DNA from 3 places in the Heyndrickxia vini genome. Region 2 is predicted to be linked to each of the others. Evidence: predicted binding sites of a transcription regulator. Region 2 holds the regulator's gene; each other region holds the start of a gene.
What was found. The regulator Rex, encoded in region 2, represses fermentation and respiration genes when NADH is low (regulators of the CRP and FNR family bind a similar motif). The targets are predictions, from matches to a motif close to TTGTGAAATATTTCACAA.
Positions count from the first base shown of each region.

Region 1: the regulator Rex is predicted to act here: its motif matches at 3,708-3,725, upstream of I5776_RS10955 (cytochrome ubiquinol oxidase subunit I).
Region 3: the regulator Rex is predicted to act here: its motif matches at 3,848-3,865, upstream of qoxA (cytochrome aa3 quinol oxidase subunit II).

Region 1 covers NZ_CP065425.1:2,169,930-2,175,850, forward strand. Annotated here, with positions in the region: gene I5776_RS10945 (CAP domain-containing protein) at 1-935, shown strand, start outside; gene cydS (cytochrome bd oxidase small subunit CydS family protein) at 983-1,105, opposite strand; gene I5776_RS10950 (cytochrome d ubiquinol oxidase subunit II) at 1,118-2,143, opposite strand; gene I5776_RS10955 (cytochrome ubiquinol oxidase subunit I) at 2,140-3,486, opposite strand; gene rlmD (23S rRNA (uracil(1939)-C(5))-methyltransferase RlmD) at 3,982-5,379, shown strand; gene I5776_RS10965 (nitroreductase family protein) at 5,639-5,921, opposite strand, start outside.
Region 2 covers NZ_CP065425.1:3,941,196-3,947,116, forward strand. Annotated here, with positions in the region: gene groL (chaperonin GroEL) at 1-61, opposite strand, end outside; gene groES (co-chaperone GroES) at 121-405, opposite strand; gene I5776_RS19525 (CPBP family intramembrane glutamic endopeptidase) at 746-1,477, shown strand; gene I5776_RS19530 (YdiK family protein) at 1,474-1,668, shown strand; gene tatC (twin-arginine translocase subunit TatC) at 1,824-2,579, opposite strand; gene I5776_RS19540 (twin-arginine translocase TatA/TatE family subunit) at 2,598-2,783, opposite strand; gene I5776_RS19545 (redox-sensing transcriptional repressor Rex) at 2,849-3,511, opposite strand; gene moaC (cyclic pyranopterin monophosphate synthase MoaC) at 3,561-4,049, opposite strand; gene I5776_RS19555 (ABC-F family ATP-binding cassette domain-containing protein) at 4,173-5,921, shown strand, end outside.
Region 3 covers NZ_CP065425.1:3,004,894-3,010,814, reverse strand. Annotated here, with positions in the region: gene I5776_RS15070 (alpha-ketoacid dehydrogenase subunit beta) at 1-96, shown strand, start outside; gene I5776_RS15065 (dihydrolipoamide acetyltransferase family protein) at 189-1,358, shown strand; gene lpdA (dihydrolipoyl dehydrogenase) at 1,360-2,802, shown strand; gene I5776_RS15055 (hypothetical protein) at 3,153-3,620, shown strand; gene qoxA (cytochrome aa3 quinol oxidase subunit II) at 3,982-4,920, shown strand; gene qoxB (cytochrome aa3 quinol oxidase subunit I) at 4,941-5,921, shown strand, end outside.

The sequences.
Region 1 (5,921 bases), 1.8 Mb from region 2:
TTGAAAAAAATGAACAATTGCAAAAACAACCGAAATCGGAAGAAAAACGAAATGAGAAGGTTTCATTGAAAACACCAACTTCTCACATGTTTTCCATTCATAATATTGAACTCGGTGACAGCAAAAAAAATGTTGAGAAACAAGTGGGGATAGCAAGGCGTGCATCGATGAACGAATACGGAACGAAATGGTTTGCTTATCATGAAAACTACCATTATTTTTTCATGGCAATGTATGATGAAAATCATCGAGTAACCGGATTATACTCGAATCAAAATTTATTAACATCTACTAATGGTATTAAAATAGGTGTGTCAAAAAAATCAGTTCGTTCTAAACTTGGCGATCCTTTATCAGGAATCCGCAAAGGATTTATCATGTATCAATTTCAAAAAAATAGTGAATATGATGTATTTCTAATTGATAATATGTATGTAACGATTTTTTATGACAAATATTCGGATAATACTGTTACAGCTATCCAATTGATAAGTAAAAATGTTGAACAACAGAAAAAGGACTATTATACGAAGGCGAATCAAAAGTTAGAGGAAGGGTTTGAATATCAATTATTTGATTTAACAAATGCATCACGGGTTAACCATCAACTTCCAATTTTATCATGGGATCAGCATGTCAAAATAACAGCGCAGAATCATAGTAAGGATATGGCTGAACATCAGTTCTTTGATCACACTAATCTTAAAGGCCAATCACCATTTGACCGTATGAATCAAGATAATATAAGCTTCCTTTTAGCAGGAGAAAATATTGCTTACGGTCAGCTCAGTAGCATTTTTGCTCATGAAGGATTAATGAATTCACTTGGTCATCGCAAAAATATTTTGCTTAAAGGATACAAATACTTAGGCATTGGTGTTGCGTTTAATGAGGATTCACAACCTTTTTATACTCAAGATTTTTATGCAAAGTAAGAAATTATAATAGGGTGTTCAAATTGAACACCCTTATTAAGTAGTATTTATGATTCTTGCTCTTTATCCCACTTTTTCACTGGTCCGTCTTTTAACCCTGCGAAAAATCCCACCCCTATTGAAAGGGCAACAATGATAAAGGGGCCATAGAAAATTAAAAAGTTCTCCATAAATATTCCTCCTCACACATGACCATTTTCTTTTCCACGTACATATTCCTTATCAAATAAAAACAGTTTCAGTACTAAATATAAGGATGGAATTAATAGGCATAGCCCAGCGATAAACGCAATTACTAGTGATAAAGCCATCGCTTCGTTTGTAAAGGAATCGTATAAAGTTAAGTGTGGATACAACAAATATGGATAATGGGATACACCATATGCATAAAATGCAAAGGCGAATTGGCCAATAAGTAAGGCAAGGGCGATGCCATAATTTCTACGTTTCCAAATAAACCATACAGTAATGAAAAACATGAGAGCGGAGATTGCGAACACATACCACAAATCGACCATACGGCCATAATGTTCCGGATTATGATTTTTCAATTCCACCATGATTCCCACAACGGTAATTGCTAATGGTACTGCCCATATTAAGGCATATTTTCTTAGAACACGTGTTGCCTCCACATCTTTTGCTTTATCGGCATACCATGTAAGAAACACTGCAGAAATATAAAGCACCGCTGCAATCGCCAATACGACAATACTCCATGTTAAAGGACTAGTAAATAAACGCCAATAATCTAGTACTGGCTGGCCATTCGTAATGGTTACAAATCCACCTTCGGAAATGGTTAATACAACAGATAAAGAAGCTGGAATGAGCAATCCTGCAATTCCATACATAAAGGAATATCCTTTATGTCCTCGTGAACCGTATGATTCGAATGCATAATAGCTTCCGCGGATCGCTAATAAGATAATCCCGATGCTTGCCGGTACGAGTAATGTTGTACCATAATAAAAAGCTGTTTTCGGAAAAAAACCAACCATCCCAACGAAAAAGAACACTAAAAACACATTCGTAATTTCCCAAACCGGTGATAAATATCGTTGGATAATATGTGTCAATACATGCTGACGGCCGGTTAACACGCTATACGCATTAAAAAATCCGGCACCAAAGTCGATTGAAGCGATTATTACATAACCGAATAAAAACAACCAAAGAACCGATATTCCAAGGATTTCTAAATTCATCTTAAATCACCGCCCTTTTCAGCCTGACGATCAGCAATTTCTTGTTCAATTGGATTGTTGCGGAACATCCGACGAAGAACAACAATACTTCCAACTCCAAGAATCAGATACAAAATACAGAAAAGCATGAGCATAATATCAACATGCTCACTACTTGTTGCGGCATCCGCTACCTTCATATACTTATATAAAATCCATGGTTGACGCCCGACCTCTGCAAGCCACCATCCCGCTTCCAGAGCAATGATTGATAACGGACCACCTGCGACAATTACCCTTCGGAACCATCTCGAAGTGATAAATGTCCATCCTTTGATTTTACCAAATACATATATAGCAGAAAAAACAATCATAAAGCTTCCAATAATAACCATCGTATCAAACAAATAATGGATATATAGTGGAGGAACTTCATCCTTTGGAAATTCATTTAATCCTGTCACTTCGGCATTTAGATTACTATGCGCCAGAATACTTAAGGCATAGGGAACTTTAATGGCATACTTCACCTCTTCGCCATCCGTTACACCGAATAATACGAGTGGTGCCCCTTTACTTGTTTCAAAATGCCATTCTGCTGCGGCTAATTTTTCAGGTTGGTATTTCACTAAATATTTCGCTGAAAAATCACCTATAATTAACGAAGCAATGGAAAAAATCAAACCCAATTTCATGAAAAGAAATAGGGACTTTTTATGATACACATGCTTGGATCCTTTTAACATTCTAAAAGCCGCTATCGATGCCAATACAAATGCAGATGTCATATAGGCTGTAACAAGAACGTGGCCAACCTTCGTTGGCATTGCAGGGTTTAGCATCGCTAGTATGGGCTTAATATTTACTAATTCCCCATTCACCACATCAAAACCTTGCGGTGCGTTCATAAATGCATTCACAATTGTAATGAAAACAGCTGACATCGAAGCACCGATAGCTACAGGTATTAGCAACAGCATATGTTTACGCTGATTTTCAAATCGATCCCAAGTATACAAATAGATCCCTAAGAAAATTGCTTCAAAGAAAAAGGCAAAGGTTTCCATGAAAAGCGGAAGTGCAATGACATTCCCTGCTAGTTCCATGAAATTCGGCCATAATAACGACAATTGCAATCCTATGGCTGTCCCTGTTACTACTCCGACAGCAACTGTAATCACAAATCCTCGCGCAAGTCGTCTGGCAAGTAAAATATAATGCTCATCATTTTTCTTTATCCCAATCCATTGTGCAATCATAATCATCAAGGGAACACCGACACCAATTGTCGCATAAATAATATGAAATGATAATGTAAGCTCTGTTAGTACACGACTATAAAATACTGAATTTCCCCCATCCATTTATACCACTCCTTAGCCTGCGAAAATACGACCTAAAATTGACAACAACATTATTCCTGCCACTATAAAACTAATCCAAATGAGTTTCTTTTCCTGTTTTTTATACATGGCTCCATCTCTCCTTACCGATTATTTTACCCTGTTATCATTCATTTCTAACGTCCATTAATGACAGAATTAGAACGTATTCATGAGGAATATGTGAAATTTAATTGCTTGAATTGTGAACTAATTAACATTTTGTGAATTTGAATGGATCCATTTATTTACTATTTGCAAAAATTCTTTCTTTATCATGGCAAGAACTCAGAACACAAATTTAACCTGTTAGTAAAAACTACTATGTATGAAATATTTTCAATTAGGTCTTGATTCGTTATAATAAGTAGATATGTTACAAATTCATAAATGAACAAACTGTTCGTCATTGGACGATTCTGTTTTTTTATCATATAGATAACGTTCTATTATGATATGTAGGAGGAGGAACATCGATTGACTGTTACTAAAGGAGAAACATTGGTTACTGAAATTCGCCAATTAGATGCAAAAGGTTCTGGACAAGCAGTTGTTTGGCGAGAAAATGAACTTGGAAATCCAAAGAAACTAAGGCTTACTATTCCACAAACCCTTCCAGGTGAAAAAGTACGTGTAATTGTAGATCAGCCAGAGAAAAGAAGAAGAAAGGCGCTAACAGAAGAAATTATCGAAGCTCACCAAGAGCGCGTAGCACCTCAGTGCATGCATTTTGAACTATGCGGCGGCTGCGTTTGGCAGCATTGGGATTATACAGGACAATTAAAACAAAAAACCGCACATGTCAAACAGGCAATCGAAGCACAAGGATTTGATCCAACACTTGTTCAAGATACAATCGGAATGGAAGACCCATGGCGTTATCGTAATAAAATGGAATTTACATTTGCAAAAGACGGCTCTCTTGGACTTCATGAGGCAGGTAATTTCAGAAAAATTATCTCTCTTGAAACATGCTTAATTGCAGGAAAAGAAATGGTTGAAGCTGCAATGGAAGTAGCAAATTGGACGAAGGAATATCAACTTAAAGGCTATGATAAAGATACCCATGAAGGATTGTTACGCCATTTAATGGTTCGACAATCATTTGCAAATGGTGAGATGATGCTTGCCCTTTTTGCGACTGAGTCACCAACTGGTCATTTAAAGTCTGCCGTTAACGATTTGATACAACGTGTAGGTGAAAAATTCCCTCAAGTTAAAAGCTTATTATGGCTTGAGAATACAGATTGGGCGGATCGGACGCAATCTGAAAAAACACATGTATTAGCCGGACGTGATTTCATCTATGATGAAATGGCAGGTTATCGTTACCGTCTATGGTTCGATACGTTTTTTCAAACGAATCCAACACAAGCGCAAAAATTAGTTGAACTAGCGTTAGAAATGGGACAACCAAAGAAATCGGAAAAAATGATTGACCTTTTCTGTGGAGTTGGTACCTTCTCTCTTCCTTTTGCGAGCCAAGTAGAAAAACTAGCGGGTATTGAAATCGTAGAAACGTCCATTGAATCAGCAAAACGCAATGCGCAAGATAATGGAATCTCAAACACATACTTTTTAGCGAAAGATGCGCGCAAAGGGATTGATGAAGTACTTGAAAGTTTTGGACATCCTGAATTATTAATGCTTGATCCCCCACGTTCAGGTGCGGGTGGAAAAGTAATGAGAAGAATTGGACGTTCCAAACCAGAACGGATTGTATACGTGTCCTGTAATCCAGACACCTTTGCAACAGATATCAGTGAACTTGTTCCATTTGGATATACACTAAAAATGGTGCAGCCAGTTGATTTATTTCCCCATACAGTGCATGTTGAATGCGTTGCATTACTTGTTAGAAATGAAGAGATTTAACTAGCTTTTCGCCTTTCCGTATTAGGAAAGGCGATTTTTTAAAAAGGTAAGAAAGCATAAATCTTTTTGGTATTAAAGTTCTTAAAAAGTATCTGCTTTGTCTAGCTCCAGCGCCTATCGACTAGAAAACTTCAGAACTTTTCCCTACGATAAGTCAACATCGATTCACCTTTCAGGCTCATCGTGTTTCCTTTATCTCAGTCAAAGTCCCGCAAGTCTTTTACGTCGATGAGCAAGGCGCTTCCGCTTTTCTTATTTTTTAACGAAACCAAATTGTCTTGTCTTCCGCCGGAATCCGTTTTGCAGCAATGTTAAAGCCTTTTTTCGGATAACCGATATAGATAAGGCCGGCTATTTTATCGTTTGCGTCTAATTGAAGATATTTATTTAATTCCGGTTCGAAGGCAATGCCCCCTGTTCTAACAATTGTCGCTAAGCCTTTTTCAGTTGCGAGCAACAGTAAGTTTTGCATCGCGCAACCGGTTGCAACAATTTCCTCTATTTCCGGAACCACTCCGGAAGGGCTTGTTGCCATAATAATA
Region 2 (5,921 bases):
TATCAACTCCGCGAAGCATAGCACGGCGTGCATCTTCACTGAATTTAATTTCTTTTGCCATTTGAAATTACCTCCTCGATCTTCTTTAATGATGTATTTATTTTCGAAAATGGTAAATAACTATTGTACAATAGCTAGAATGTCTGAATCACGAAGAATTAAATATTCGTTACCTTGGTATTTCACTTCTGTACCAGCATATTTAGAGAAGATGATGCGATCGCCTTCAGATACTTCAAGAGCAACGCGCTCACCGCTATCTAAAACACGTCCAGTACCTACAGCTACTACCTTACCTTCTTGCGGTTTTTCCTTTGCAGAATCAGGAAGAACGATACCGCTTGCAGTTTTTTCCTCTGTTTCTACTAGTTCAATTACGACGCGATCTCCAAGTGGTTTTAACAAGTGAAACAACCTCCTCAATAATTTTATGTAAATTTTTAATTATTAGCACTCGTTACTCTTGAGTGCTAACACAATTATTATAATAAATAATTCAATTCCATTTTGCAAGTCTCACAGTTAACTTTTTTGAAAAAACTCTTCTATTAGTTTGGAAACCCTTCAAATAGAACTTTGCGCAATATTCAAGTTTATGTCCTAATATAATTTCTATTCATAATTGGAGGAGATTTCCACATATAATAGTTTGAAGGTTAAAAAAGTGCTGCACTTCTTAATATTTGAACCTCTATTTATTCAATAGTAGAATGAGATTATGAGCTAATAGGAAAGGAAAAATATTGTGAAAAAAGAATATGCATATATTTTAATTACGTATATTGCCATGCAATTATCTGGCTATGTCGGTTATCCCATTGTTTATCTTATTGGCGTGAAAGGATTTCATACTTCAGAAAGTTATATGAAAATGATGACGCCTGTTTATTGGATCGTAATCAGCTTTATTTCCGCTTTGATTATTGTTTTGCTGATTTTACGAAAATCTGAACGTAAATATCAATTAGAGAGAAGTACACCGCTTTCTGCCGGAAAATCAATCTCATGGGCAGTCGGAGGGATTTTTCTAGCATTTATTGCTCAAACACTTGCATCTATCATTGAACAAATGATTGGCATTAAACCTGGATCGGAAAACACTCAGCGTATCGTAAACCTAATCGAAACTTTTCCGATTGTTGTTGTTGTAAGTTCAATAATTGGCCCAATTTTGGAGGAAATTGTCTTTAGGAAAATTATTTTTGGAACACTTAATAAATATTTATCTTTTTTTTCTTCGGCACTTATTAGTTCCGTCATTTTTGGTCTTGCACATATGGAGTTTGTGCACTTATTACTTTATTCTGCTATGGGATTCACTTTTGCCTTTTTGTATAAAAAAACAAATCGAATTTTAGTCCCAATAAGCGCACACGTAATAATGAATACAATAGTCGTTATTGCTCAGCTATTGAACCGCGAAGAAATTCAAAAAATAATTGAGAAACAAAGCTTTATTGGAGGACTTTTCTCATGAGACCACTACAATCAGGAGTGATCTATTGCCTTCTTGGCACCCTGTTTACTTATTTTGCCGTAAAACAAGTTAATCTTCATGGATGGTCTTTTTTTGCTTACATGCTTATCTTTTTAGCAACGATTGATTATGGATCAGGATTTCGATTAATCACATTGCATTTTCGGTTAAAAAACCATCAAAAAAAATAAAAACCTTCCAGCTGGAAGGTTTTTATTCATGCTGTCCAGCTCCAGCGCCTAGCCCATCGAGGTCAAATAACCTTCGGCAATAAAAGTCAAAGAGCAGACTTTTTTTGCCAAAGGTTATTTGCTTGTCGGGGCTGAACAAGGCGCCTCCGCTTTTCTTATTCATTATCATTTTGCAGTGCATATTGTAATTCCGCTGCTTTCGCTTTTCGATAACCAACTTTCGAAACCAATATACTAATTTCGTATAGAACCATTAGCGGTACACCGACAACAATTTGTGACATTACATCTGGTGGTGTGATAAAGGCAGCAAGAACAAGAAGAAAGAAATAGGCATACTTTCTAATTTTCGCTAAAAACATTGGTGTGATAATCCCTAATCTCGTTAAAAACATGATAACGATTGGTAATTCAAACAGAATCCCAAACGGGAGGGTAATCTGAAACAAAAACGAAAAATATTCATTAATACCAATGACCGGATTAATATCCATTTGTGTTGATAGCTTCATCATGAACCGTAAGATTAACGGAAACAATATAAAATAAGCGAATGCTAGTCCAGCTAAAAAGAGAATAAGTGCGATTGGAATATAACTCAATGTAACTTTCCGCTCTTTTTCATATAAACCGGGACTAATAAATGCCCAAAGTTGATAAAGAATGACTGGCAAAATAATCACTACGGCCAAATACAGAGTAACTTCCATAAAAACTTTAAAAGGGTCTGTCAGCCGAAACGCATTCATTGTCATTTCTTGTGCAAAATCAGAATGTTGGAGATATCGAATAATTGGTTGTGAAAGAAAAAAACTTACAATTACAGCCAAGATAAAGAAAACGACTATCACAAACAGTCGCTTTCTTAACTCGGATAAATGTTCAAAAATCGTCATGTCTTTTTGACTCATATGAATTCATCCTAACATTTACTTAACGTTGTCTTTATCTGTTTTTGGCTTATCGTCTTCTTCATCCGCCAAGCCCTTAGTTGCATTTTTAAATTCTTTTAATGTATCCCCGGCAGCTCTGCCCAATTGGGGTAATTTCTTTGGTCCGAAAACTAGTAAGGCAACAATCACAATGAGAATAATACTTCCAATTCCTGGTCCCATCTGTGCCCACCTCCTCATATGTACATGATAATACAAATTAAACGTTTAATCCATTATCTTATTAATTAGTCTTGTGAAATTTCCGTGTCATTTGGATAGTGCTTTAGAAAATAAACTAATGATTGCAACTCTACTGCTAAATCAATATGATGAACACGTATAGATGACGGTACATTTAGTCTAGCCGGTGTAAAATTTAATATACCTTTTACGTTTGTTTTCGTTGTCACCTGATCAGTAACCCGTTGTGCAACTTCCGCTGGTATAGTAAGAATAATAACACTGATATCTTCACTAATTAACCTTGTTTCAAGCTCTTCCAAACTATAAATAGATACATCTCCAATTTTTTTACCTACCTTATTTGGATCTATATCAAATGCGATTTCTATTTTTGTATTATTATTTTTCATAAAATTATAATTTAGAAATGCTGTTCCTAAATTTCCCACACCAATCAGAGCTACTTTCGTTAATTCATCTTGGTCTAAAGTTTTTCGAAAAAAAGTTAAAAGATAATTAACATTGTACCCGTATCCCTTTTTTCCTAATGCCCCGAAGTATGAAAAATCCCTGCGAATCGTGGCGGAATCGACTTTCACAGCTTCGCTTAACTCTGCCGAAGATACACGTTGCTTGCCAGAGTTATGTAAATTCCTCAAAAATCGATAATATAATGGTAATCGTTTTGCTGTGGCTTGAGGTATTTTAATTATTTCTTCATTCATACGATAGGTCCCCCATATAAATCTAACTAAAAAAGCGTTTGCCTAAAAACTATCCCCTCAGATAATCAGTGCTTGAAACACCGCCTGTTTTTTCTATCAAAAACGTTGGTCCAATAACCATACCTTTGTCAATGGCTTTGCACATATCATACACAGTTAAAGCGGTTACAGATGCAGCAGTTAATGCTTCCATCTCAACACCAGTGTTTCCCTTTGTTTTTACACTTGAAATGATCTTTAATATATAAACATTTTCGTCTTTTTGTTCCCAACTAAATTCAATATTTACCCCATTAATTAAAATAGGATGACACATCGGAATGAGATCCCAGGCTTTTTTTGCAGCCATTACACCTGCAACCTGTGCAACTGCAAGAACATCGCCTTTTTTTATTTTATTATTATGGATTAATTGATAAATTTCATTACTTAATTCAACACTCGATTGCGCAATCGCCGTGCGGACAGTATCTGGTTTTGTACTCACATCAACCATTTTCGCTCTTCCCTGCTCATTAAAATGAGTAAGCTTTGACATCGAAAACACCTCTCAACTTATCATACACTATTTTTCTTTCCTTGTCCTTTTTAGAAGTGGTGAATCATTGCTCAAACCCTCATGAATACGGTACACTACCAATATAGATGAGGTGAAATAAATATGATTTTATTACAAGTTCAACAACTAACAAAACATTTTGGTGCTGAACTTATTTTATCAAATATTAAATTAGAAATTCAGACGAGAGATCGTATTGCATTAGTTGGAAGAAATGGTGCAGGAAAGTCTACATTATTAAAAATTATTTCTGGCCAAATGTCATTAGATTCCGGGGATATTGTCAAACCAAAGGATGTTTCTATCGGGTATCTAGCACAAAATACTGGCCTGAAATCTAGTTTATCCATATGGGATGAAATGTTAACTGTATTCCAAGAATTGCGGCAAATGGAGATTGAAATAAGAAATGTAGAACAAAAAATAGCAGATCCATATTACTATGATAACCCCGATCTCTATTCCAAAATATTGACAGAATATGATCAATTACAGATTCGCTTTAAAGATTTAGGTGGTTATCAATATGAATCAGATATCCGTTCAGTCCTTCATGGCCTGCGATTTAATGATTTTGATTATGGAACAATGATTGAAACATTAAGCGGCGGCCAGAAAACGCGCTTAGCATTAGCTAAATTACTTTTAACTAAACCAGATATTTTAATTTTGGACGAACCAACAAACCATTTAGATATTGATACTCTTTCTTGGCTGGAACAATATTTACAAAGCTATAATGGTGCCATTCTCATCGTCTCACATGACCGATATTTCTTAGACAAAGTAGTTAATCAAGTTTATGAATTATCGAGACACGCTATTCAGAAATATTATGGGAATTACAGCCAATATTTGACTCAGAAGGCAGAACAATACGAACGTGATTTCAAACAATACGAGAAACAACAAGAGGAAGTTGCCAAACTACAAGATTTCATCCAACGCAATTTAGCAAGAGCATCCACAACAAAACGAGCGCAAAGTCGAAGAAAACAGCTTGAAAAAATGACAATAATGGACAGGCCATTAGGTGACGAAAAATCGGCTACTTTCACATTTCAAATTGAGAAGCAAAGTGGTAATGAAGTCTTAAATCTTGTGGATGGTTCAATTGGGTATAATCATCGTATTATCGCAAAAAATATCTTTTTATCAATTAAAAAAGGTGACAGTATTGCACTTGTAGGACCAAATGGAGTAGGTAAATCAACCCTACTAAAAACAATTATTAAAAAGTTGGAACTTCATAATGGAAACATACATTACGGTTCAAACGTGATGATTGGATATTATGATCAAGAACAAGCTAATCTCTCATCGAACAAAACAGTTTTAAATGAACTATGGGATGATTATCCTTTAAAAGATGAAAAAGAAATACGAACAGTATTAGGAAACTTTTTATTTTCAGGGGACGATGTTCTTAAAATTGTCTCAAGTTTAAGTGGTGGAGAAAAAGCAAGACTTGCTTTATCCAAGCTTTTACTGCAAAAAGCAAATTTTCTTATTTTAGATGAACCGACAAACCATTTGGACCTCGATAGTAAAGAGGTATTGGAAAATGCCTTAATCGATTACCCCGGCACGATACTATTTGTCTCCCATGATCGCTACTTTATTAACAGGCTGGCAACAAAGGTGATCGAGCTTGGGAAAGATGGAACAAAGGAATTTCTTGGAGATTACGACTACTATGTTGAAAAGCAACAAGAATTGCTGGAATTAAAAAAACTGGAACATTCAAAACTTGAAACTACAACGGATACACAGAATCCTGCTAAACAATCCTATCAACAAGACAAAGAGGCAAAAAAATTGGAACGGCAGCGTAAACGTCGTATTGAGGAA
Region 3 (5,921 bases), 940 kb from region 2:
TTTGATGTGCCTGTTCCATTTTATACATTAGAAAAACATTATCTGCCAGATGAAAATCGAATCATTGAAGCGATTAAAAGGGCAGTGAATTTTTAAAACCATGTGTTAATTTCATTGTCATGTGATAACTAAAGTGAATGGAGCGGAAATCGACCATTAAAAACTTATGATGCGAGTGGGTGAGAGATTTGGTAGAGGTAAAACTTCATGATATTGGGGAAGGGATGACGGAAGGAGAAATCGTTTCATACTTGGTTAAAGTAGGAGATCGTGTACAAAGTGATCAACCTTTAGTTGAAGTCCAAACGGATAAAATGACGGCAGAGCTTCCTTCACCAACTACAGGAATAGTAAAGGAAATTCTCGTTAGTGAAGGTTCACTTGTTCCAATAGGCACAACGATATTAATTATCGAATCTGGCCAAACAAAACAAGTTCAGCATGAAGTTACTGTATCTAGTAATAGAAACAAAGCAGAAAAGACTAACCGACTAATTCTGGCTGCACCATACACAAGAAAAATAGCTCGTGAGTTAGGCATTGATATCGAAAAAATTAATGGAACCGGACCAGCGGGAAGAATTACGGATGAAGATGTATATAACTATGGAACAAAAGCTGTAGAACCAATGGCTCCTAAAATTAAAGAAGTAACAAACAATGAAGTTGAGAGCGATGAAATCCCTTTTAAAGGGCGAAGAAAGCAAATCGCTTCCCTTATGAGTAAATCCCTATTTACGATTCCACATGTTACCCATTTTGAAGAGGTAGATATGACCAACCTCCTCGATTGCAAGCAACAATGTAAGGATTCTGGAGTTAATGTATCTGTCGCAGCATTTTTTATAAAAGCAATTCAGCTCACATTGATAAAGTATCCAATTTTTAATTCTGTTTTAGACGAGGATCATGGAGTAATCAAACTTAAGAAAGAGTATAACATTGGTATTGCAGTTGATGTAGAAGATGGCTTAATTGTTCCTGTCATTCCACATGTTGAACAAAAAACCGTGAAAGCGATTCATGAAGAAATGAAAATCGCGATTGAAAAAGCGCAAAATAACACGCTAACTAAAGCAGATATTTCAAATGGAACATTTACAATTAGTAATGTTGGTCCATTAGGCGGAATCGGCGCAACTCCGATCATTAATCATCCGCAAACAGCTTTAATTGCCTTTCATAAAACAAAAAAGAAACCGGTAGTCATAAATGATGAAATTGTTATTCGCAGCATGATGAATCTATCAATGTCCTTTGATCATCGTGTGGCGGACGGTGCAACCGCTGTACGTTTTACAAATGAATTTGTTCATTTAATAGAGAATCCATCAAGAATGTTATTGGAGATGAAATAGGATGGTCGTTGGAGAAATTGCACAAGAAAAAGAAGTAGTGATTATTGGCGGTGGGCCAGGCGGATACACTGCTGCGATTCGTGCTGCACAATTAGGTAAAGACGTTCTATTAATTGAACAGAAAAAACTTGGGGGAATTTGTTTACATGAAGGCTGTATTCCTTCTAAAGCATTTGTACACACAGCCAAACAAACGAATACATGGGACCATCTAATAGAAATAGGCTATAAATTCGAAACGAAGGAATTTGATTTTTCAACCTTTCTTGCATATAGAAAAAAATTACTTTCTCAATTACAAATGGGGATAGAGTCACTTTGTAAAGCGAATAAGATTGATGTAATGTATGGAAGGGCATCATTTATTTCTGCTAATAAAATTGGAATAGAAAATGGTCATCATTATGAGGTTGTTAATTTTGAACAGGCAATAATTGCCACGGGTACAAAAGCAGGAAGTCATAAAGTGAGTGCTAACTATCAGTTGAATTCCAGGGAGTTATTTCAAGTGGAGACGATCCCGGAACAATTACTGTTAGTTGGTTCGGACTATATAATTTTAGAAGCGGCATTTGCTTATAGTTTACTCGGGACGAAGGTTAGTATTATTTTAGAAGAAAATCATGATTTTCCATTTGATAAAGACATTCTTAAAGAACTAAAGAGGCAATTGAAAAAAAGAAAAATATCATTATATCCTAATACAAAAGATCTTCGCTTTTCGGAAAATGAGTCTGGAGTAGACTGTACGTTTACAAATCATAAAGATGAAACAGTGATGATTCATTCGAGTACTATTTATATTGAAGAAGAGATTAAAGGGAATACGAATGAACTTGGATTGGAAAGAATGGGTTTAGCGATTGATAGTAACGGTTTTATTGTGTGTGACCGTATCGGGAAAACGAATATGGATCATATATTCGCAATTGGAGATGTGTCAGGGGGGCCATTTCTTGCTGCAAAAGCAATCAAGCAAGGAAAGGCGGTTGCTGAAATCATTGCTGGAGGAAAAAGTGAAATCGATTTAACATGGATGCCTGAGGTTGTATACTCTGTACCTCCAATTGCACATGTTGGATTTTCCGAGGAACAGGCAAAGGCAGCTGGTTATCCAGTAAAAATAGGTCGTTATCAACTTTCCGGCAGCGGATTTGCAATGTTATCAGGAAATCGGGATGGATTTGCAAAAGTTGTAATTGATGAAGAAACGAATAGGATACTAGGTATGCACATCATTGGTGAGGGTGCGATTGAACTAATTTCATCGGCTGTTATTGGTGGGGAAATGGTGGCAAGGGATGAAGACTTTCTATTTCCAACCTACCCGCATCCAAGTATGAATGAGGCGATTCTTGAAGCGATGGAGGATACATTGGGATTATCCATTCATCAAGCACCAAAGCGAACGGAGAGAAAAGCAAAAATTGTTAAAAATTCGTAATGGAATGGATTTTGGTTCGATAATTTATAATAATGTTTGATTAAAAATCCTGTATTGATATGCAGGATTTTTTTCTGTAATCGGTCCATATAGCTGAATAACTCACTTTCAGTTTATATGGATGATTACGTTAAATTTAATAAGGCTAAATTATATAACGAACAGCTCTATTCTAGAAAATCCTTTGAATTAATTGTAACTTTTATACCATTTAAACGTAAGAGTAAATAGAAGTAAAACATATCGAAGAAGGAGTAGAAATATATACATACAAATCTTTTGAAACCTTGGGAACATTCATTTACCTAATGAATAGTTTAAGTGAAAAATAACATAAAGGAGTTTAATAAATGTTGATTTTCTTACTGTTTTATATTCTAGTAATACCGCTTTGTGTCCTCTTGCATGAAATAGGACATGGTATTGGTGTTGTCTCAACTTCAAAATCTCACGCATATGTTTATTTAGGAAATAGTAATAAGGAGAATAAAGAAAATTTTAGATTAGGAAGGCTTCATTTTCATCTACATTGGTCATATGTAGGTTATGCTAGTTGGGAAGGGACTTTAAAAAGTCGGCAGAGGGCTACTGCATTGGCTGGTGGACCAATAATGTCCTTATTAGTTGCGATATTATGCGGTTTGATAGCAATATCAGTACCTCAAGGTGAATTACCGTCATTTTTCTGGTGGACCGCTATATTTAACTTTTCTCAGTTTTTTGTAACGATAATTCCTATTACCTATCCAACTTGGATGGGGGCATATAAGGGGCATCCGTCTGATGGATTGCAACTAATTCGCTTGTTAAGAAGTTAATGATGGTTAATTCCTCTTTTTTAAATTTCAAAGCTGTAAATAGTAAATTAGACTAGAACTAACCAGTAATTTAGTCACTAGTCTTTTTTGTTTGATAAAAATAATATCCCCAATTCAAATCTCCTTCCAAGTAAAATCCAACATTACCATAGGAATTCTAATTTTAAGTTGTCAACAAAATATTGGAGAAATTTTTATGACGTATTTATGAATTTAAATTGTCGAGATTGTGAAAATGTGCACAAAAAGATATAAATTGCAGTACAATTTATCAGAACAAATTTTAAAAATAAATGATGATATTTTCTTTTACTTGTGAAAGATGATACATACTTCGTAGATTGGGAAGGAGAGAGAAAGTGTGAAAAAGAAACATATCCCATGGAAAATAACAGTATTGATGTTGCTATCATCAATATTTCTTTTGAGTGGTTGTGACACTAGTAAAATAGCTGTCTTAAATCCACAAGGCCCTGTTGCGCAAAAGCAATATGATTTAATCGTCTATTCATTTTGGTTAATGATGATTATTTTAGTTGTTGTTTTGGGATTATTTATTTTCATGGTATTTAAATATCGTGAAAAACGCTTAGCTGCAGATTATATCCCACCTGATCAACATGGTAACAAGTGGCTTGAAATTATTTGGACGGCAATACCAATTGTCATTATTATTGCTGTTGCTATTCCTACTATTAAAGCAAACTACGCGTTAGAAGATATACCAAAAGGTTATGAGGATAAAAAGCCGATTACAATTAATGTGACATCGGCAGATTGGAAATGGATTTTTAGTTATCCAGAACAAGGAATTGAAACGGTGAACTATGTAAATATACCTGAAGGTACGCCAGTTAAATTCCAATTAACATCAGCTGGAACAATGGCATCATTTTGGGTACCTGAACTAGGCGGTCAAAAATATACAATGCCTAATCATTCAATGGAACTGATCTTACTTGCAGATAAACCGGGATCCTATTTAGGAAGAAATGCCAATTTTAATGGTGAAGGTTTTGCGCATATGGATTTCGAAGTTCTTTCTCAAACGCAAAAAGATTTCGATAAATGGGTGAAGGACGTTAAGAAATCAGCATCTAAATTAACTAAGGCTGATTACAACAAGATTTTGAAACCTGGTGTAGTTGGACGAATGACTTTTACCGGTACACATTTACCATGGGTGAAAGCACCACATCAACATGGTGTGATGAAGAAACAAGAAACCAATCAAAAACAACATAATATGGATGATATGGACATGGATATGAACATGGACATGTCAGAACATCAACACTAAATAGATTGGAGGAGAACAGGATGAAGCTTGATGAATTTTTCGTCACCGGCGAACCGATTATATATGTAACAGAAGCAGGAATCGCCCTTGCGATGATCGCTGTCGTTTTTTTCTTAACATACTTTAAAAAATGGAAATGGCTTTGGCAAAACTGGTTGACAACCGTCGATCATAAAAAGATCGGTGTTATGTATGTATTAGTCGCAGTATTAATGCTTTTCCGTGGTGGTGTTGATGCATTGATGATGCGTGCCCAACTGACGGCACCGAACTTAAAATTATTAGATGCAAACCACTATGATGGTATTTTTACGACACATGGTACAATTATGATTTTATTTATGGCAATGCCATTTTTAATGGGGTTAATTAATATTGCTGTTCCACTTCAAATTGGGGCACGTGATGTTGCTTATCCGATGCTTAATGCATTCAGTTTTTGGACTTTTGCGGCTGGGTGTGCACTCTTTAATATCTCCTTTATTATTGGTGGATCACCTACTGCAGGTTGGACATCCTATTTTCCATTAGCAGGTACTGAATTTAGTCCTGGAGTTGGAAATAACTATTATGCAGTTGCCTTGCAAATAGCCGGGATCGGTACCCTTATTACGGGTATAAACTTCTTAGTGACAATTCTTAAGATGAGAGCAAAAGGTATGTCATTAATGAAAATGCCAATGTTCGTTTGGTCTGTATTAATTATGTGTATCATTATTATCTTCGCTTTCCCTGTATTAACAGTAGCTTTAGGTTTAATGACATTTGACCGACTATTTGGTTCCCACTTCTTTACGATGGCATCAGGCGGTATGCCGATGTTATGGAGTAATCTGTTCTGGATATGGGGACACCCTGAAGTTTATATTGTATTATTGCCTTCTTTAGGTATCTATTCGGAAATTATCAGTACATTTGCGAAGAAACGTTTGTTTGGATATAAATCGATGGTCTTTTCCATGTTAGCGATCGCGTTATTTAGTTATTTCACTTGGGTGCAT